DNA from 4 places in the Neobacillus sp. NPDC058068 genome. Region 1 is predicted to be linked to each of the others. Evidence: riboswitches for the same ligand, from Rfam matches in the RefSeq annotation. Region 1 holds a riboswitch; each other region holds the start of a gene.
What was found. A riboswitch is a leader RNA that binds a small molecule or an ion and turns the genes downstream of it on or off. The one in region 1 is predicted to bind S-adenosylmethionine.
Positions count from the first base shown of each region.

Region 2: linked by a shared signal. The riboswitch ahead of ACFVSW_RS12410 (5-methyltetrahydropteroyltriglutamate--homocysteine S-methyltransferase) and the one ahead of ACFVSW_RS06910 (O-acetylhomoserine aminocarboxypropyltransferase/cysteine synthase family protein) in region 1 are both predicted to bind S-adenosylmethionine.
Region 3: linked by a shared signal. The riboswitch ahead of metK (methionine adenosyltransferase) and the one ahead of ACFVSW_RS06910 (O-acetylhomoserine aminocarboxypropyltransferase/cysteine synthase family protein) in region 1 are both predicted to bind S-adenosylmethionine.
Region 4: linked by a shared signal. The riboswitch ahead of ACFVSW_RS11885 (LLM class flavin-dependent oxidoreductase) and the one ahead of ACFVSW_RS06910 (O-acetylhomoserine aminocarboxypropyltransferase/cysteine synthase family protein) in region 1 are both predicted to bind S-adenosylmethionine.

Region 1 is NZ_JBHVSI010000004.1:221,537-226,766, forward strand. Features, by position in the region: gene ACFVSW_RS06910 (O-acetylhomoserine aminocarboxypropyltransferase/cysteine synthase family protein) at 1-1,310, opposite strand, end outside; SAM riboswitch class I at 1,383-1,485, opposite strand; gene ACFVSW_RS06915 (hypothetical protein) at 1,658-2,020, opposite strand; gene ACFVSW_RS06920 (MFS transporter) at 2,155-3,417, opposite strand; gene ACFVSW_RS06925 (thioredoxin family protein) at 3,610-3,918, opposite strand; gene ACFVSW_RS06930 (toprim domain-containing protein) at 3,926-4,282, opposite strand; gene gcvH (glycine cleavage system protein GcvH) at 4,587-4,970, opposite strand; gene ACFVSW_RS06940 (arsenate reductase family protein) at 5,041-5,230, opposite strand, start outside.
Region 2 is NZ_JBHVSI010000009.1:108,023-113,252, reverse strand. Features, by position in the region: gene ACFVSW_RS12420 (acetolactate synthase large subunit) at 1-295, opposite strand, end outside; gene ACFVSW_RS12415 (sulfite reductase subunit alpha) at 634-1,818, opposite strand; SAM riboswitch class I at 2,006-2,107, shown strand; gene ACFVSW_RS12410 (5-methyltetrahydropteroyltriglutamate--homocysteine S-methyltransferase) at 2,189-3,310, shown strand; gene ACFVSW_RS12405 (AIM24 family protein) at 3,368-4,165, shown strand; gene ACFVSW_RS12400 (alpha/beta hydrolase) at 4,633-5,230, opposite strand, start outside.
Region 3 is NZ_JBHVSI010000017.1:52,016-57,245, forward strand. Features, by position in the region: gene ACFVSW_RS19430 (sugar phosphate isomerase/epimerase family protein) at 1-103, shown strand, start outside; gene pckA (phosphoenolpyruvate carboxykinase (ATP)) at 165-1,751, opposite strand; SAM riboswitch class I at 2,014-2,150, shown strand; gene metK (methionine adenosyltransferase) at 2,353-3,552, shown strand; gene asnB (asparagine synthase (glutamine-hydrolyzing)) at 3,788-5,230, shown strand, end outside.
Region 4 is NZ_JBHVSI010000009.1:1,989-7,218, forward strand. Features, by position in the region: gene ACFVSW_RS11875 (hypothetical protein) at 74-217, shown strand; gene ACFVSW_RS11880 (serine hydrolase domain-containing protein) at 270-1,514, shown strand; SAM riboswitch class I at 2,149-2,252, shown strand; gene ACFVSW_RS11885 (LLM class flavin-dependent oxidoreductase) at 2,361-3,410, shown strand; gene ACFVSW_RS11890 (ATP-grasp domain-containing protein) at 3,426-4,382, shown strand; gene ACFVSW_RS11895 (hypothetical protein) at 4,852-5,112, shown strand.

The DNA of each region.
Region 1 (5,230 bases):
TTTGTTTTTAGGGAAGCTAAGCCGGTCGCCGTTTCAATCGCTGATTCGAGATCTTCGATTAAATCCTCGACATTTTCAATACCAATGGAAAGGCGAATTAAATCCTCAGATACCCCTGCAGACTTAAGCCCATCTGCATCTAATTGCTGATGAGTGGTGCTTGCCGGGTGAATAATTAAGCTTTTTGCATCGCCAACATTGGCAACATGTGCCCACAGCGTAATTGCATCAATCAATTTAGCCCCTGCCTCTTTGCCACCTTTAATCCCAAAGACAACCATGGAGCCGGCACCTTTTGGCAAATACTTTTGCGCTAATTCATGATCCGGATGTGATGGATGTCCAGGGTAAGAAACCCACTCCACTGCAGGATGATTGACTAAGTAATTTACCACTTCCTTCGTATTGGCAACATGCTCTTTCATCCGCACATGAAGTGTTTCAAGACCAAGTGTGAACTGGAAAGCATTTTGCGGACTTAGTGCCGGCCCCAGATCACGTAAAAGCTGGACGCGTGCTTTGATAATATAAGCGACCGCACCTAGTGCTTCTGCATACACGAGATCATGATAACTTGCATCTGGAGTTGTAAAGCCCGGAAATTTCGGCGAGTTCCAGTCAAATTTCCCGCCATCGACAATCACACCGCCAGTTGTCGTGCCATTTCCCAACAGCCATTTTGTGGCCGAGTGAACGACAATGTCTGCACCATGCTCAAATGGCCGGCACAGATACGGTGTCGCAAAGGTATTGTCAATTATTAATGGAACCCCGGCCTCATGAGCAATTGCCGCTACCTTTTCAATATCGAGTACGCGTAAGCTCGGATTACCAATCGTTTCAGCGAAGACTGCTTTTGTTTTTTCAGTAATCGCCGTGCGGAAATTTTCAGGATTATCCGGGTTGACAAATTTCACTTTAATTCCGTATTTAGGAAGGGTAACGGCAAATAAATTATAAGTTCCGCCATAAAGATTCGCGGCAGAGACAATCTCATCACCGGCTTCAGCAATATTTAAAATCGCAAGTGTGATCGCTGCCATGCCGCTTGCAACTGCAAGTGCTCCAACGCCGCCTTCTAATAAAGCCACGCGATCTTCAAAAACGGTGGTGGTTGGATTATGGATCCGGGTATAAATGTAACCAGGCTCCTTTAAGGCAAATAAGTTGGCCGCATGTTCTGTGCTTTTGAATTGATACGCATTGTTTTGATAAATCGGGACCGCCCGAGCACCTGTCACCGGATCTGGCGACAATCCTCCATGAACACTCAATGTTTCAAAACGATAATTCTTTTGATTTTCTCCCATTATTCTCGCTCCTTTTATAACAATACAACAAGCAAAAAACCCCCTCTTCATAAGAAGATGGGGGTCCCACTCTTCTTATCTTCCAGAGCTAAAGTGCTCTGCTGGATTTAGCACCGTGTTAAAAACCGGTTGCCGGGCATCGTAGGGCCAGTCCCTCCGCCACTCTTGATAAGAATGCTTATTGAATTGTTTTTATTGATAGAATATTTAAATAATACTTTACATGAAGATTAATTCCGAGTCAATAACTTTTTGTAAAGGGGCGGAGCGCCGCAAAAACAAACTTGTATAGTAAATTAGTGGAAATTATTTAAATTCTACTTTGAATGGACTTAGTCTAGCTCTGCTCACACCGCCTTTATTTTTGTACGCTCACGGTTTTGTGCTTTTGTTAAAAAGAAGACCGATTCTAGTAAAAGAGTGGTTCTTAGTGGTGCTGAAACCTTTAGCTGCCCTTGCTGTTCGAGAACTCGCAGCCTTTGAGTTCCGTCAAGCAGCTGTTTCATTGCGTTTGGCGATCCGTTAATCTCGTGCTTTGTCTGGAGTGCTTCTGAGTTTTGCAAGATCATGGTACTCCCGTTTTTGATCATTAACTGCATTGTTTGTCCCTCACAGCGTAGGTTAATTTGTAAATCCGCCTGATGAATTAAGGGAAGGACATGCCCCTGGTCTTTGATTTTTGCTAGAAATGCTTCTACCGCTTCCATCATTTCCACCACTCCGGTCTTGTCACTTTTACATTACTTATTCAGCAAGAATTGGAGGAATCCTTTCATTATCACTCGACAATTTCCTGCGCAATTTGGCAGTCTTTTTGAAATTTCCCGAGAAATATGTCGGATATTTATGAAATTTTGGCAGATGCTGATGGTTCCTTTTTCACGGTAAATCCTCTAAATACAAGGAAGAAATACGTCGAACCAATTAAGTATAATCCAGCTGTTATCGTGAACACATAGGCATAGCCCCAGTACGAACCGTACTTAACGACAATTCCTGTCGAAACCGGCCCCATGAACGCCCACCCTAAATTAAACACCATTTGGTTGACGGAGTTGGCGAGCCCCTTCATCGAGTCGTTCACCTTTGACATCATTAACGACATTTGAATCGGGTTCCCGGCATTCATCAATGCCTGGCGGAATAAGAAACCAATGGCTGCCAGCCATAAATGTTCAGTATAGGCTGTTAATAATAGGAATGGAAGCGATGCAAGCTGTAAATAAACAACCGCCTTCACGTCCCCGACCTTTTTGACGACTTGCGGACCGATAAACATCGCCAAGGCGGTTGCTGCCTGCCCCATTGAGATAATTAAGCCAATTGAAGTTGTCGTGGCACTAAAGCGGTCGGCAAAGTACAGGTTTAGATAGGGAATAACTAGACCTGCGCCAAAGCCGATTAACAGCTGGGCAATGGCAAATAAAACAATCAACTTCAATCCGTCACTTTTCCAAGATATAGTCGCGGTCTTTTTTTCTGTTGGTTTAAATTTCGGTTTAGGTAGTTCTGTGAATTTTGTGGTTGGGAAAATCCCAATTAGATATATAACTGCCCCGATTATTAAAGTAAAGCGGATGCTATTTAAATCACTAACAAACAATGAAAATAAATCGGTTAATCCGCCGCCTAATAAGGTTCCTACCACGTTCGCCGCGGTCATTAAGGCAAAATGGAGACTAAATAGATTCACTCGCTGCTCGGCGATGGAATTTTCCGCAAGCCATGGAATTCCTGAAACTTGCAAGAAAGCCATTGTCAAGCCGCTGATAAAGGCAAGCGTAATCAAGACTCCTTGATCAGCAAAAATACTACGGAGCAGCAAGATGACACCTGAGATTAAGATGCCGAAAAAAAACACTTTCTTGCGTCCATAGCGGTCACTAATGAGTCCTGCCGGTACCAAAATAATCGCTGTCGCAAGCGAAGTCATCGCAATAACCTGGCCATTAACCGACTCTGCGTATCCTAGTTTACGAATATAAAAATTGTATATCACCATAAAAATCCCGAGCCCAATTTGGGTGATAATATTGGCCATAAAGCTTAATTTGATATTCCGGTTATAAGTTTTAAATTGTGCAGCCCAATTTTGATAGAAGGCCATTTCGTGTTCGCCCCTTAGGTTGGTTATTTCGTATCCCTAAGTATCATAATGCAGAAGAGAAGTTTTTGTAAATGGGGAAGTTTTGAATTTTTCATATATTTCAGTTGTGGCTGAATTTTTTGGAAAGTGTTGAAAAGGGCACTCTGGGATCAAAATTTCCCCAACAAAAAAACAGATGCACTCTGCATCTGCTTAGGTGAGATATTGTTTTGTTTTTTCAAGTAAATATGGTACGGAATGAAAAGCGTAAATGGTTTCTTTGACCTTGCCGTTTTGCACAATTAGCAGGCATGGGACACTTTCGATGCCAAAATGCGCAGCAATATCGGGATAAAAATTCAAGTTCATTTTTCCCATATTAACCTTTACAAGTTCCTCAAGCACGACTAGCATCCTTGAAGCAACCTGGCAGGTGCCGCATAGAGGGGTATAAAAATATAGCAGGCCGCTTCCTCGATCATCAAGAAAAGCAGCTAAATCATTTCGATTCCATTCGTTCATATGCTCATTAACTCATTTCTAAATACTCTGTATGAACATCAATATTCGCGCCCATTAGAACGGTCGCCAAGTGGTGCACCGGGGCAGTTGCGACCTCGCGATACATTCGGTCAATATATAAATGTTCAGCTTGGGGGAATTCCCGTTTAAATTGCTTGCGAAGCTTTTCGCCAGCTTTATCCGCATCAACAAGGATATAGACATCCTTGTCTTCAAGAAATTCAATCCATTCATCTAGTTTCGTAAAACTGATGGTTCCATTTGTACAAATGATTTCTACTGGTTCCTTTACAATCCGCTTTACCTTATTTTTATCTGACTTTCCTTCAACAATAAGAACTTTGTCAACATACGAATCATTCATATCCATCACCTGTAATAGAAGTTGTTTATGTTAACATATTCTAAAATATTAATTTCGTGTGTTTTTCTTCTTAGTATGTTAACTATAGCACTATTGTCATATTTAAAATAGGAATTTGTCCGACTTTATTATATACTTCCCAATTTAAAGCAGAAGAGATGTTGGAAAAATAAAGAAAACTCGCCGACTGGCGAGCCGTTAGGCGAAGACAGAGGCGTAGTTGCACTTATGTCTGATAGGAAAGTTTACTTTCCTATCGACTAAGAGAAAAAGCACCTTTGAAAAGTGCTTTTTCCAATTATGATTAGCCTTCCTTAGTCATTGCTTCATATTGTTCAGCGGTCATCAGCTTGTCGAGCTCGCTTGAGTCAGATAGTTCAATGACAACCATCCATGCTTTTTCATATGGTGATTCATTTACAAATTCTGGGCTGTCACTTAAATCTTCATTTACTTCCACTACTTTGCCACTTACTGGTGCGTAAAGCTCAGAAACGGTCTTAACAGATTCAACACTGCCAAATGGTTCATCAGCCGAAATCTCATCGCCGACTTCAGGCAGCTCAACAAATACGATATCGCCTAGTTCATGCTGTGCAAAGTCCGTGATTCCGACGCGCACTTTTTCCCCTTCAATCTTTACCCATTCATGTTCTTCAGAATAACGTAATTCTTTTGGTGTACTCATTAGCAAAAATCCCTCCATTGTGTTTTCTAAAATCTATCATCGAAATAAATCGATTTCCGTTAGTAAATGCTCACAGCCACATTTTTTCGTACTCTTCTTCTTTAAAGCCTACTGTGACGTGTTCTCCATCGGTTAAAATCGGCCTTTTGATTAACATGCCGTCAGATGCAAGGATATCAAGCAGTTCATCTTCAGAAGCAGATTTCATTTTGTCTTTTATCCCTAATTCGCGGTATTTTAAACCGCTAGTGTTAAAAAAT
Region 2 (5,230 bases), on a different contig from region 1:
CCTGACCCGTAATCGCAACAACTGGCGCATGGTCAAGATAGGCATCACCAATACCGGTTAATAAATTTGTTGCCCCTGGTCCAAGAGTTGCCAAACAAACACCGGGTTTTCCCGTCAAACGGCCATAAACATCAGCCATAAAAGCAGCGGCTTGTTCATGATGAACAAGAATTAGTTCAATGTCTGAATCAATGAGAGAATCAACAAAATCAGTATTTTCTTCACCTGGGATTCCGAATATATATTTAACGCCTTCATTTTCTAAACATTTTACGAACAAATCTGAGGCCTTCAACTATACTCCTCCATTTCTTTTGTTTCATAAGGCTTAGCATAGTTTTCCTTTGAACTTTTAAATTATGCAATGAATCCAGTTATACTGCTGGATAAAATTTTTTATATACGAGGAAATTGAAACCAAATAAAAATCCAAAATGGATAGAGGAACAATGGTGAAAACGAAAAGATACACATTATCGAAGGAATGGGAAAATTTTCATAAAACAATTAGGGGATAATATCGTGTTAGAGGGAAATTGCCTTTGCACATCCGTATTACGAGTTTGGTTAATGATTAAAAAAACCCTTCGACCTGACCGGACGAAGGGTGCTGTAGATTTTTACTCTTACCTTTTAATATACGTCACGTTGATAACGCCCTTGCTTCTGCATATCTTTTAGATACGCCTCTGCTGCATCGCGACTCATCGCTCCTTCTTTTTCAATCACATTAATAAGCGTTTCATGGACGTCTTTCGCCATATATTCCTTATCCCCACAAACGTAGAAATAAGTGCCTTTTTCAAGCCAATCAAACAGTTCTTTACTATGTTCAAGTATTTTATGTTGAACATAAACCTTTTGAGCTGTGTCTCGGGAGAAGGCAGCGTCTAGTTTTGTCAGTACCCCATCTTGTTGATATTTTTCCAACTCATCTTGATAAAGGTAGTCAGAGTCCGCATGCTGGTCTCCAAAAAATAGCCATGACCGGCCTGTTGCATTATTCACTGCACGTTCTTGTATAAAGGAACGGAATGGTGCTATACCTGTCCCAGGTCCAACCATAATAATATCATTTTCATGAGACTCTGGTAGATAAAAGTGTTTATTTGCTTGAACAAAGACTGGAAGCGTATCTCCTTCTTTTACACGTTCAGCACATAATACAGAGCAAACCCCTTTACGTACGCGTCCATAAGCTGTGAAACGCACAGCTCCGATGGTTAAATGAACTTCATCTGGATTAGCAGTAATGCTGCTTGCAATCGAATAGAGGCGCGGCGTCATTTTCCTTAATAAAGAAACGATTTCTTGTGCTGCCGCATTCCATGGGCCGAATTCACGTAACATATCAAGCAAATCACGTCCATAGCAATATTCTTTCAGTTGGGTCACATTTTCAACCAGCAGAAGCTTTTGTAACTCTTCATTTTCTGTAAATGCAGCTGCCTGTTGTAAAACCTTTTTTGATAACAGTGTAATTTCAAAGTAGGTGGTCAGTGCTTCCTTTAGTGGAAGTGTCTCCCCTTGCTTATTGATGGTAACTACCGCATCTTCATCCCAGTGCATTCCCTCAAGAATGGACGCAACAAGTTCTGGATCATTGGAAGGGACTATCCCAAGGGCATCACCAGGGACATAAGAAAGGCCTGACCCTTCTAGTGATAACTCAATATGCCTCGTTTCTTTACTAGAACCGGCTCCGTTTATATTTATATTCTTAAGAATCTTTGCTTGAAAAGGATTTGTTCGTGAAAATGTTGTTTGAAGCAGTTTGTCCTTTAGGGCAGTTTTAGGGTTATCTAAAGTTATTTGCATATTTCTTAACCTCCAAAAGTGATACATATATAATAACATTGGCACGGGGAATCTGGTGTGACCTTTTTAACTTTTTTTCCCGGAGACCATTGGGACCAGTATATTAGTATTTCGTCATGATTTACTTCTTATTTGACAGAATAGTAAAACGAATGTAACGTAATTAATAATTAAATAGTTTAGAATACTCTTATCAAGAGAGGTGGAGGGACTGGCCCCGCGATACCTCGGCAGCAGACTTACGTTAGTACTGTGCCAATTCCAGGAGCGATTTGCTTGAAGATAAGAAGAGAACCAGTGCCGGTAATGATATCCTCTTCTTATTTATGAGAAGAGGTTTTTTAATTTTTAAAGAAAGAAGGAATTTAACATGATAAAGACAGCAGTGAAAGCACCATTTAAAGCCGATCATGTAGGCAGCTTTTTAAGAACAGAACCAATTAAAGAGGCAAGAAAAGCTTTTGCAAATGGAGAAATTGATAAAGATGCCTTAAAGACGATAGAGGATCAAGAAATTGAGAAACTTGTCCAAAAACAAATTGAAGTTGGCCTTAACTCCATCACAGACGGTGAGTTTAGACGTTCATGGTGGCACTTGGATTTCTTATCAGGCTTAGATGGCGTAGAAGAGTTTGAAACGGAATATATTAGTAACTTCCAAGGAGCGAAAACAAAAAATAAAGCCATTAAAGTCGTTGGTAAAGTAGAATTCAATGATCATTATATGTTAGAACATTTCAAGTTCTTAAAACAGGCAGTCGACCGCTATGGCGATGGCAGTCAAGTGGCTAAGTTCTCGATTCCAAGCCCTAATATGTTATTTACTAGAATTCAGGGGGATGAATATTATCACGATAACAGAGAACAGTTCTTTCATGATACAGTTGTAGCTTACCAAAAAGCCATTCAAGCCTTCTATGACGCAGGGTGCCGATATTTACAATTAGATGATACTTCTTGGATTGATTTTGTTTCGGAAGAACGGATTCAAGCAGTCGTTGAAAAACTTAATATGGAAGTACAGGATATCATCGAAACAAGAGTACGCTGTTTAAATGAAGCCATTTCTAAAAAACCTGAAGATATGGTTATTACGATGCATATTTGCCGTGGAAACTTCAGGTCTACTTATATAACTAGCGGCGGTTACGATCAGATATCTGATGCCATATTTGCTGATTTAAAGGTAGATGGACTCTTCTTAGAATATGATGACGGGCGCTCGGGAGATTTTGAACCATTAAAAAGCTTTAAACGCGCAGACCAAAAGGTTATCCTAGGATTAATCACTTCTAAATTCCCGGAACTAGAAGACCCTGATACGATTAAAGAAAGAATTAAACAAGCAAGCCAATCTATTCCCTTAGAAAACCTAGCATTAAGTCCTCAATGCGGCTTTGCAAGTACGGAGGAAGGCAACAATTTAACCGAAGAAGATCAATGGAATAAGATAAAACACGTCATTACTATTGCTGAAAGTGTTTGGGATTAAAACATGAGGAAAAAGAAAAAGATTATAAAAGAATGGATTTTTTAAGGAGAAATTGAGATGTCTGAAGCATACCAAGTGGTTAGTTTCGTCGAAAATCAAAATATAAAAATTGAGGTTTTAGAATATCAGAATTTAGGCGGAAATGATAATTTTTCTGTTGCTGAAAAGCTATATTTTGCGCAAAAATCAAATATTAAACTAAGACAAGTTAGGGTTACACTCAAAAATAGCTCCCTTACCGCTGAATCCGGTGCACTGCAGTTTATGAAAGGAAATATTACGCTAAAAAGTTTAGGAGGAACTGGTGCGAAAGGGTTTTTAAAAGGATTAGCCTCCAGTGTTTTAGCCAATGAATCCATGATTAAACCACAATACCAGGGCAGCGGGATTATTTACTTGGAACCAAGTTTTAAACACTTTATGATAGTAGAACTTAATAACGAAGAAATCATTGCGGATAAAGGTCTTTTTTATTGCTGTGAATCGAGCGTTTCTGTTTCTGTTCAGGCAATGAAAAATGTTTCCTCTGCCATTGCCGGCGGTGAAGGATTATTTCAAACAAAAGTATCTGGAAGCGGATTTTGCCTATTTGAAATCCCTGTTCCAGAAGAGGAACTGGTGGAGTTTGAACTTCAAAATGAAATGGTTCAAGTGGACGGGAATTTCACGCTTTTCCGGCTCGGAAACATTGATTTTACCGTTGAAAAATCAACAAAAAGCATTTTCGGCTCTGTTGCTTCCGGCGAGGGTCTGCTTCAAACATTTAGAGGTACCGGGAAAGTTATTATCGCACCGACATTACCCGTTTATGAAAAGTTAAGTCATGTTTTAAACATAACACCATCATCAAAATAAAAAACATAGAACGGTGCTAGTTCCCCGGTGTGATAATACATTCGCATCGAGGCTCTGGCACCGTTTTTATACTAAACTATTTTCTATATTAAAGGCTCTGTTATTATTCATTGTTAATTTTCGTGTAAGTTTGAGCATTCATAGGCGGAGAATTTCCGGCTAATGTCTATAGAAGAAGCTTAAGAAGTAGATATAAGCGGAGATATTCCGATTAACTTCTCAAACTTAGGCAAAATCCAGTGATTTGGCTAATATAAACGGAAAAACTCCCTTTATTTTTAAGGAAATATGGGTATTTCCCAAATTAAACGGAATTTTTCCGTTTATTTTTCAAACACAGTGAAATCAACATTCAGTTATAGAGCCATACAAAAAAAATCTTCATAGTTGGCGTTCCCAAAAACGGCCTTGTCCAATCCCTTCAACAAATTGGTGAATGTTCGCTTGTGTTAAATCGTAAACACCGGCTAACCAAACTCTCTGCAAGTAACCTTTTGTTGTTTATCAAGCTGTTGATCTAACCAGTCGACTAAATCGCTTAAAGACTTCTCTTTTCCTACTTCATCAAACGGACGATGCCTAGCTGAAGGGTATTCATATAGCTGTTTATCCGATGAGGAGACAAGGTTAAAGAAGTGGCGCAGCTTTGTCGGGGGAGTAATTTTATCATCCAGACCGTATTGCAATAGAATTGGCAGGGTAATCGACGGTGCTTTATTTACCACCCGTGATACCGCTTCGATTAAGCTGCGTCCTAAACCTGGGGTCACGATATTGTGACGTAAACTATCGGATTCGTATTTAGCCCGCATCGCTGATTTTTTCTTTAGCAATCGAATCCTGCCCGGTTTTTTGATACTATAGTCTGGTTTAATCTTACCCATTAGGCTTATACCTAAGTGCTCAAATGGTGTTACTTCATAAGAGATTGCAGGGGAAATCGCCATAATTCCTAAAATACCTGCACTATGTTCCAAAGCATACTCGAGAGTAATCAGACCGCCAATGCTATGTCCTACGATAAACAAGGGCAATTCGGGCTGATCGAGAGAAACGAGCTTTCGA
Region 3 (5,230 bases), on a different contig from region 1:
AAAAAAGAAAAAGCCGTTTATCAATATATTAATGGAAAGTACGCAGGAGCCCTATATAGACGGAAGTATTGAATATTTAAAGAAAAAGTATCAAGAGGCTTAAATGCCATGCAATCTGCAAAAAAAGTCCCGTGTAAAATAAATTTCACACGGGACTTTATTCATTAAGCAATTGGTCCGCCTTTTTCTTCAATTTCAGCAGACACAGCGGTAAATTTCTTAAAGTTTTCACGGAACTTCGCCGCTAATTCTTTCGCTTTCTTTTCATAGGCTTCTGGGTCTACCCATGTTTTATTTGGCTGGAGAACCTCATCAGGAACACCGGCAATATGAAGCGGAATATTTAAGCCGAAGAATTCATCTTTAACTGTTTCAACATGGTTTAGTTCGCCTTCAAGGGCTGCTTGAATCATCGCTCTTGTATAGGAAAGCTTCATCCGGTTGCCGACGCCATATTGGCCGCCAGTCCAGCCTGTATTGACTAGAAAAACATTGGAATTGTGTTCTAGAATTTTTTCGCCGAGCATTTCTGCGTAACGAGTCGCAGGAAGCGGCAGGAATGGTGCTCCAAAGCAGGTTGAGAAGGTTGCTTCAGGTGATGTCACACCGCGTTCAGTCCCGGCTAGCTTGGATGTATAGCCGCTTAGGAAATGATACATAGCCTGTTCTTTTGTTAACTTGGCAATTGGCGGTAATACGCCAAAGGCATCGGCTGTTAAAAAGACAATTGTATTGGGATGACCGGCAATACTCGGCAGGATAATATTATCAATCGCATCAATTGGATAGGCTGCCCTTGTGTTCTCGGTTAATGTTCCATCGTCATAATCAGGGATTCGCGATTCCTGATTGATAACAACATTTTCGAGGACGGTACCAAAGCGAATCGCATCGAAAATTTGCGGTTCTTTTTCACGGGAAAGATTGATGCATTTTGCGTAACAGCCGCCTTCAATGTTAAAGACGCCGTTTGATGACCAGCCGTGTTCATCATCACCAATCAGACGGCGGTTAGGATCAGCTGAAAGGGTGGTTTTTCCTGTTCCGGATAAACCGAAGAATAATGCTACATCTCCTTCAAGCCCGACATTCGCCGAACAGTGCATGGAAAAAATATTATTCTCCGGCAGCAAATAATTCATCACGGAAAAAATCGATTTCTTCATTTCACCTGCATATTCGGTCCCGCCGATTAAGACAATCCTGCGTTCAAATGATATGATAATAAATGTTTCGGAATTTGTGCCATCGACAGCGGGATCTGCCTTGAAATTTGGAGCCGAAATAACAGTAAATCCGGCATCGTGAGTCAGCAATTCATCCTCGGATGGGCGTATGAATAATTGATGCGCGAATAAATTATGCCAAGCATATTCATTTACGACTTGAATGGGCAGGCGGGATTTTTTATCGGCGCCGGCAAAGCCTTTAAACACAAAAAGTTCAGGTTGTTGTTTTAAGTATTCAAGAACCTTATGATAAAGACCTGTGAAAGCGTCTTCGGAAATCGGTTGGTTGGAAGGGCCCCAGGCAATTTTATCTTTCGAAGACTCCTCCATCACTATAAATTTATCTTGAGGTGAACGGCCTGTATATTTGCCGGTAGAAACACGAACTGCACCTGTGGCGGTTAATGTTCCTTCATTACGGCATAAGATTTTCTCGACTAATTGGGGAACGGATAATTGTACTTGAACATGATTTTCCTTTAACAGCTGCGTTAACTCATTAGGAATTTTTAGAGAATTCATTTAATGAAACCTTCCTTTTTTCATGGTTTTTGTATTAAATAGTATAACACATTGACGTCAATAGTCTACACTATTTAACAAAATCAAATTGCATTTTATACATTATTCATATTATTTATAATAAGTTTTAACATTCATTTAATTTTTGCATATGATTGAAAAAATAACGTTGTTTTTTCTAAAGTTTTTGCAGGAAGTTTCTTTAAAAATTCATTGACATTGCTCGATATTGTAGCGTATTATTCTATTTTGAACGGATACTCTCTTATCCCGAGCTGGTGGAGGGACAGGCCCAATGAAACCCAGCAACCTGCAATATGAAAAGTTGGCCGTTTACAGGTGCTTTTCAAGTGCAAAGGTGCTAATCTGACGCAAGGCTGCTGCCTTGAACGATAAGAGTGAAAGGCCCGGAACAACCTTTCCTCGACAGTGGTTAGGTTTTTTGTTTTGTATAAGTCCTTTTATGAAAAGAGTCCCTAATAAAAATCCTTTGTTTATTTAATACTAAGGCTGGGAGTACCGTATCAATTCACGAGGTCCAAGAAGTATTCCTGTAACCTTCATAAAACCTCGATGATCTCATAATATAGGAGGAATTCAGATGTCAACAAAACGTCGTTTGTTCACTTCTGAATCAGTAACTGAAGGTCATCCAGATAAGATCTGTGACCAAATTTCTGATTCCATTTTGGATGCTATTTTAGCAAAGGATGCTAATGCTCGTGTTGCGGCTGAAACTTCAGTGACAACTGGATTGGTTCTTGTTGCTGGTGAAATCACTACGTCTACTTATGTAGATATTCCAAAGATTGTTCGCGAAACCATTAAAGGTATTGGTTACGATCGTGCGAAATATGGTTTTGACTCCGAGACATGTGCTGTATTAACCTCAATTGGTGAACAGAGTCCTGACATTGCCATGGGTGTTGACCAGGCCCTTGAAGCACGTGAAGGCCTAATGTCAGATGAAGAAATCGAAGCAATTGGAGCGGGTGACCAAGGGTTAATGTTTGGGTTTGCTTGTAATGAAACGAAAGAGCTTATGCCACTTCCGATTTCGTTAGCACACAAGCTTGCTCGTAAATTAACAGAGGTGCGTAAAGATAAAGTTCTTGAGTACCTTCGTCCGGATGGAAAAACGCAAGTAACCGTTGAGTATGATGAAAATGACCAACCTGTGCGCATTGACACGATTGTTATCTCAACTCAACATAATCCTGAAGTAACATTAGAGCAAATTCAGCGCAACCTGAAAGAATACGTTATCAACCCGGTTGTTCCAAAAGAACTAATCGATGAAAACACAAAATATTTCATTAACCCGACAGGCCGTTTCGTTATCGGCGGACCACAAGGGGATGCTGGCTTAACTGGCCGTAAAATCATTGTTGATACGTATGGCGGCTATGCTCGCCATGGCGGCGGTGCCTTCTCTGGTAAGGATCCAACAAAGGTTGACCGTTCTGCAGCCTATGCAGCTCGTTACGTAGCGAAAAACATCGTTGCTGCAGGTCTTGCTGACAAAGTAGAAGTTCAACTTGCTTATGCCATTGGTGTCGCACGACCAGTTTCGATTTCGATTGATACGTTCGGAACTGGCAAAGTGAGCGAAGAGGTTTTAGTTGATTTAGTAAGCAAAAACTTCGACCTCCGCCCAGCCGGAATCATTAAAATGCTTGACCTTCGCCGTCCAATTTATCAACAAACAGCAGCATACGGTCATTTTGGCCGTACCGATGTTGAGCTTCCATGGGAGCTTACTGATAAAGCGGATACGTTACGTCAAGAAGCGAATCTATAATAAATTAGGGAGTTACATTTCGGATGTAACTCCCTAATTTATTTTTCGTCTAACAATTAGTGTAGTTGTCTTTAAAAATGAATAAAATGTTTAAGTAGGACTATAGAAGTAAAAAATGAAGGTACAGTAAATTTCCTAATGTTTTCAGTGCATTTTTCTAAAAAATAATGGTAGTATTAGATAGATGTTTTTTTAGGTGATGTTTTATTTTGAAATGGAGTAGGTGAGGTACATAATGTGTGGTTTTATCGGTTGTGTACACGACAAAACACAGAATTATAGTGATGAACAAAGACAACAATTTAAACATATGAACGATATCATTACTCATCGCGGACCGGATGATGATGGTTTCTTTTATGATGACCATATTCAATTTGGCTTCCGTCGTTTAAGTATTATCGACATTGAGAGCGGTCATCAGCCGCTTACGTACGAAAATGAGCGCTATTGGATTATTTTTAATGGTGAAGTATATAACTATGTGGAGCTTCGTGAGGAATTACTCAAAGAAGGGTTATCGTTTGCGACGAGCTCTGATACGGAGGTTATTATCGCCCTATACAGCCACTTGAAGGAAAAAGCAGTCGAGAAGCTGCGCGGAATGTTTGCCTTTGTTATTTGGGATAAAGAGGAGCAAACCCTTTACGGTGCGCGTGATCCGTTCGGGATTAAACCATTTTTCTATATGCAGGACGGGGAAAGAACGTTGTTTGCATCAGAGAAGAAAAGTATCTTACTCGCCCTTGAAAATGACGTTTTGGACTATGATTCGCTGCAACACTATTTAACCTATCAATTTGTTCCTGAACCAAACACTTTGTCTGAGGGAATAAAAAAATTAGAGCCAGGTCACTATTTCACAAAAAAAATAGGCGGACCTATGGAAATTAAACGATATTGGAAAGCGCAATTTAAGCCAGTCCAAAAATCAGAATCTGATTTTATTAAAGAAATTAAAGATGTTCTGTTCGATTCTGTTAAAATGCACATGCGCAGTGATGTTCCAGTTGGTTCCTTCCTTTCAGGCGGAATTGACTCTTCGATCATAGCGTCGATTGCGAAAGAGTTCCATCCGGCAATCAAAACGTTCTCTGTCGGCTTTGAACATAATGGCTTCAGTGAAATTGATGTCGCCAAAGAGACGGCAGAAAAGCTGGGTGTGGAAAACATCAGCTATGTGATTACACCGCAAGAATATATGAATGAAATTCCAAAAATCATGTGGCATATGGATGACCCGCTGGCAGACCCGGCATGTGTGCCGCTTTACTTTGTTGCACGTGAAGCGCGTAAACATGTTACAGTGGTCCTATCTGGTGAAGGGGCCGATGAATTATTTGGCGGCTATAATATTTACCGTGAGCCGCAAGATTTAGAAGTGTTCAATAAAATTCCGCGGGTAGGAAAAGTCCTATTAAAAGGGATTGCGAACATGATGCCTGAAGGAACAAAGGGAAAAAGCTTCATTGAACGCGGTGTAACACCGATGGAAGAACGTTATATCGGGAATGCCAAGATGTTTACGGAAGAAGAAAAACGTGACCTTTTGAGCGTCTATCGTGAAGGATTGAACTACTTAGATATAACAAAACCGCTTTATCAGGAATCAAAAGGTTATGATCCTGTTGATCGGATGCAATATATTGATATTCATACATGGATGCGCGGCGACATT
Region 4 (5,230 bases), on a different contig from region 1:
GGATAGTCGAAGAAGGAATATGTATTCACTTACAGAATATACATAATTAGGTAATATGAAGGTGGGAGCTTAAATGGATAAGTGCAGTACCTTGGCCCTGCTCGGCTCCAATGGGGCGGGCAAGACAACGGTTGTCAAAGAAGATTACTTACGGAATAATGGTGACTTTGAATTTGATGAAACGGAGAATAAACGTCCGATGACCAATTGGCTCTAAGCGCAGGACATATCCATAGGGCTGATAAAAAAGTATAGAGAGGGAAAAACAAATGAAAAAGATTACAACGGTACAAAGCAACAGCGGCTTCTCCGAAACTGGGCTACGCAGAATGCGCGACGTGCTGGCACGGCATGTCGAATCCGGGAAGATTCCTGGGCTCGTCGCCCTGGTCAGCCGGTACGATGAGACGCACGTCGAAGCGATCGGGACGATGCGCCATGACGGTGGTGCGCCGATGCGCCGGGACTCGATTTTCCGGATGGCCTCGACGTCCAAGCCGGTTACGATCGTGGCGGCGATGGTCCTGCTCGACGAGTGCAGACTGCGGCTGGATGACCTGGTAGAGCAGTGGCTGCCGGAACTCGCCGACCGGCGGGTGCTGAAGCGGATCGACGGCCCGCTGGACGATACCGTGCCGGCGCGGCGGCCGATCACCGTACGGGACCTACTGACCTCCACGTTCGGGCTCGGCATGGATATGACGTCGCTGGGCACTCCAATCATGAACGCGATCTTCGCGGAGGGGCTCACGCCCAATCTACCGGAGCCGGTGCCCGAGCCGGATGAGTGGATGCGCCGCCTTGGCGCGCTTCCGCTGATGCACCATCCCGGAGAGCGCTGGCAGTACCACATTAGCAACGATCTACTCGGCGTGCTTGTCGCCAGGGTCACGGGCCAGTCGTTTGAGACGTTCCTGCGGGAACGCATCTTCGACCCCCTGGGCATGAAGGACACCGGTTTCCACGTGCCCGCCGACAAGATCGACCGACTGCCAACCCTCTACGCCCCTGACCCGCAGACCGGAGAGTTCATAGTGTGGGACGAGGCCAAGGGGGGACGCCACAGCCAGCCTCCAGCGTTCCAGGGCGGTGGCGGCGGACTGGTTTCCACCGTCGACGACTACCACGCCTACTTCCGGATGCTGCTGAATCACGGGATGCACGGGACCGAACGGATCCTATCCCGGCCCGCCGTCCAGCTGATGACCACCAACAGCCTCACACCCGAGCAACAAGCCGCCCGAAACGCCATGGCCCGCGACAACGTCCATGTGTCATTCGGCCAAGGGCAGCACGGCGGCTGGGGCTTCGGGATGGCGGTGCGCACCTACCGTGGTGACTACGCGTCCATCGGCCAGTTCGGCTGGGACGGCGGAAGCGGCACCGCGACGTACGCTGACCCGGACAAACAGCTCATCGGAATCCTGCTCACCCAGGTCGGGGCGTCTACTCCGGATTCAACGCAGCTTATCCACGACTTCTGGACCATGGTCTACCAGGCAATCGAAGACTGACACCGAGCCGGCGGTTCTTCGTTCGTTTAAAAAAAGGCCGGTGAATTTCATCGACCTTATTGGGGCAGAACCATGACGTGGCGAGGAGTTGGTTGGACGGAGTGGAAGCGGGCAGGGGCATGGCCGCAAGTCCTTGGAGGTCTATTCAATGCTTGCAATCACCGATGCCCAGCAGGGATATAACGAGGTCATCAATAAATAATTCCCCATTTAATTACATCTACATTGCGGGTGGTGTCAGCTTCGCTGGTACTACCCCTTTTTAAATTGAAAAAATAAATTGATAAAAATGCTCGACTTAAGGATGCGTTATTCCAGGAAGGATTAACGCCTTTTTTGTTGAAGTTATTGAACTAACGGTTAGTTTAGTTAAAAAAGGGCTTGTTTATGAGATAGAAAAAAAAGACTACTGAACTATCAGAAGCCTTATTTTTAATATGTTTCAGTAATAATTTTCCCTGGATGTATCATAATCCTCCTGTAGAGTTAACTTCAGACTGAAACTGATTGGATGATAAAATTTCCTTTACCGTTAATAAGTTGTTATTTAGAGTTTAGAAGTATTCGATTGACAATTTGATAAATTTAAACTATTATCACTTTAGTTAATTAAAAAATTGAATGTAGATTTTTCTTCTTATCCAGAGAGGTGGAGGGACTGGCCCTTTGAAGCCTCGGCAGCAGGTTCTTATGAATACTGTGCCAATTCCATCAAGCACATCGCTTGAAAGATGAGAAGAGGGTAATAAAACTCTCTTCTTAGGAAGGGAGTTTTTAATTTATACATTAATCCAACTTAAACAATAGGAAAACTATAAATTTAGAATAGTAGAGGAGAGAATACAAATGAAATATGGTTTTTGGTTACCGATTTTTGGAGGCTGGTTACGTAATGTGGAGAATGAAAATATGCCGCCTACCTTTGATTATGCAAAGAAAATAATACAATCTGCTGAAAAATGGGGATACTCGACTACCTTAATAGCTGAATTATATTTAAATGATATTAAAGGACCGGAGCATGACTCTCTTGAAGCTTGGTCTACAGCAGCAGCCCTTGCAGCAGTGACGGAAAAAATTGAAATTATGACTGCGATTCGCCCTGGTTTTCATAATCCTGCTGTAGCGGCCAAAATGGCAGCAAATATTGATCAAATCAGTAATGGGCGTTTTACTCTAAACATTGTTTCTGCTTGGTGGGCAGAAGAAGCACGTCAATATGGAGGAATTTTTACAGAACATGATGAGCGTTACGCTCGTACCGAAGAGTTTATTGATGTACTAAAAGGTTTATGGACAGAAGAAACCTTCAATTATTCTGGTCAATTTTACGAATTAAAGGATGCGAAGCTTGCACCGAAACCTGTTCAAGGACCAAACCCGATTCTTTATGCAGGCGGTGAAAGTGAAAAAGGTAAGCAAACCATAGCAGAAAAATGTGATGCTTATGTTATGCACGGTGGTACAGTTGAAGAGATTGATGGAAAAATCACCGATATGAGGGCACGCCGCGAACAAACTGGCAGTGGGCCATTTAGTTCATTTGGTATGGCTGCTTATGTTATTTGCCGTGATACAGAAGAAGAGGCTCTGGCTGAGCTTGCAAAAATCACGACTGTGAAAGACACTAGCGGATATGCTGGCTTTAAAGATTTCACTACTAAATCGCAATTAGAGCAACAAATCCAATTACAGGATTACTCTGTATCCAATCGTGGCCTACGACCGAACTTAGTAGGAACACCTGAGCAAATTGCAGATCGAATTTTACAATATGAAGAAGCTGGCTTAGACTTATTGTTATTGCAATTTTCACCTCAATTAGAGGAAATGGAACGCTTTGCAAAGCAGGTTATGCCATTAGTTGAACAAAAACGTAGTTTAATAAAGAACTAGAGAGGAGACATAATGATGAGCAAGGTATATGTGATACATGAAAATAGTGAGTGGACAGTCCATTTAACAAAAAGGTTAGCGGAACTTGGTGTTCCTTATGAAGAATGGCATTTGGACGAAGGAACGCTAGATTTATCAAAAGAGCCACCAGAAGGAATCTTCTATAGCCGAATGAGTGCATCTTCTCATACACGTGATCATCGTTTTGCAGCTGAATTTTCCGGGCAAGTATTGGCTTGGCTTGAAGCACATGGACGTACGGTGTTAAATGGAACGAGTGCTCTAAAGCTAGAGGTCAGTAAGGTTCTACAATATTTAGAGTTAAACAAGTATGGTGTTAAGACTCCAAAAACGATTGCAGCGGTTGGAAAACAAAACATTTTAAAGGCAGCCGAAGCATTTGAAGGACAGTCCTTTATTACGAAGCATAACCGTGCCGGTAAAGGCTTAGGTGTTCAATTATTCCATAGTATAGAAGCTCTAAAAGCTTATGTGGAAGGACCCACTTTCGAAGAACCGGTCGATGGAATTACCCTTATTCAAGAATACATTCAATCTCCTGAAAGCTACATAACCCGTTGTGAGTTTGTAGGAGGGAACTTTGTTTATGCCGTTAAGGTTGATACTTCGGAAGGATTTGAACTTTGCCCAGCGGACGCATGCCAAATTGGCGATTTATTCTGCCCGGTAGGAGAAAAAGTAGAAGAGAAGCCTAAGTTTCAAATCATTGACGGTTTTGAGGACGAAATTTTAGAAAAATATAAAAATGTTCTAGCTGGTAATAAAATTCAAGTTGCTGGAATCGAGTTCATCAAAAATTCTGAAGGTGAAATTTTTACTTACGATATTAATACAAACACGAACTATAATTCTGATGCAGAAGCAGAAGCTGGAAAATACGGAATGCTCGAAGTAGCTTTAATATTAAAGAAGACATTAGAAGAAAAATACGTAACAACAGCAACGGCTTAAATTTTGAGAAGTAACGAAAATTACCTTGGAATTACCTGATAATGAAAGGGATATTGAAAGTCTTCTTGATTTAATTAAAGAAGAAGAAAACCCCATAATGTTAGTTTATACATTTTTCTGAATTAAATCTAAAAGGAGAATGATCGTCTAATAGGCGGTCATTTTTTTCGATTTGATAATTCTGGAAAACAATTTCTTTCCAAATAACTCGGTTAAATAAAGAAAGGGAATTTATCCTTTTATTAACCATTGTAAGGGGTATGGTACATCATTTTCCTTTATTAAACTACCGGGTAGCAAGAGTTGAAGAACTAGCTGCAATTTTAGTGACCTTTTTATTGTGCTAAAGGTTCAGGCTACATTACTCTGCTAATCGAACTGTTTCGGTCTACATCGAACCTCTTCTGTAAATATATTTCTTCTCCTTGGACAAACTTATTTTGTAGATTTAATCAAGGAGGAATTAAATATGGTAAACGATATTAAACAGGAAATGGAACGTATTTGGGCTGAAACGTGTGATTCATGGGAAAACTGTACTGAGGAAAACATTCAGTCTTTCTTAGCACAATGCCTAGAAAAGAGCATAGATCCACAATATTGTATGAGTTGGGTAGAGCAACATAGCAACCAAATCCCTAATTGGTCAGCCGTTTCGAAGGTATCTCTTGATTGGGTAAATGAACACACTTCAACTGGTTCGCCTATTAATGGACATGAACCTCAGTAACAAGGAGAGAAATACTCTCCTCTTTTTTTATGTTTGAAGTTTATACCGTTCCTGCTTTGCAATATCGCACTACCGCATAAATTTTTTATTTAAAAGGAAAGTGTGTACTGCTTAAACA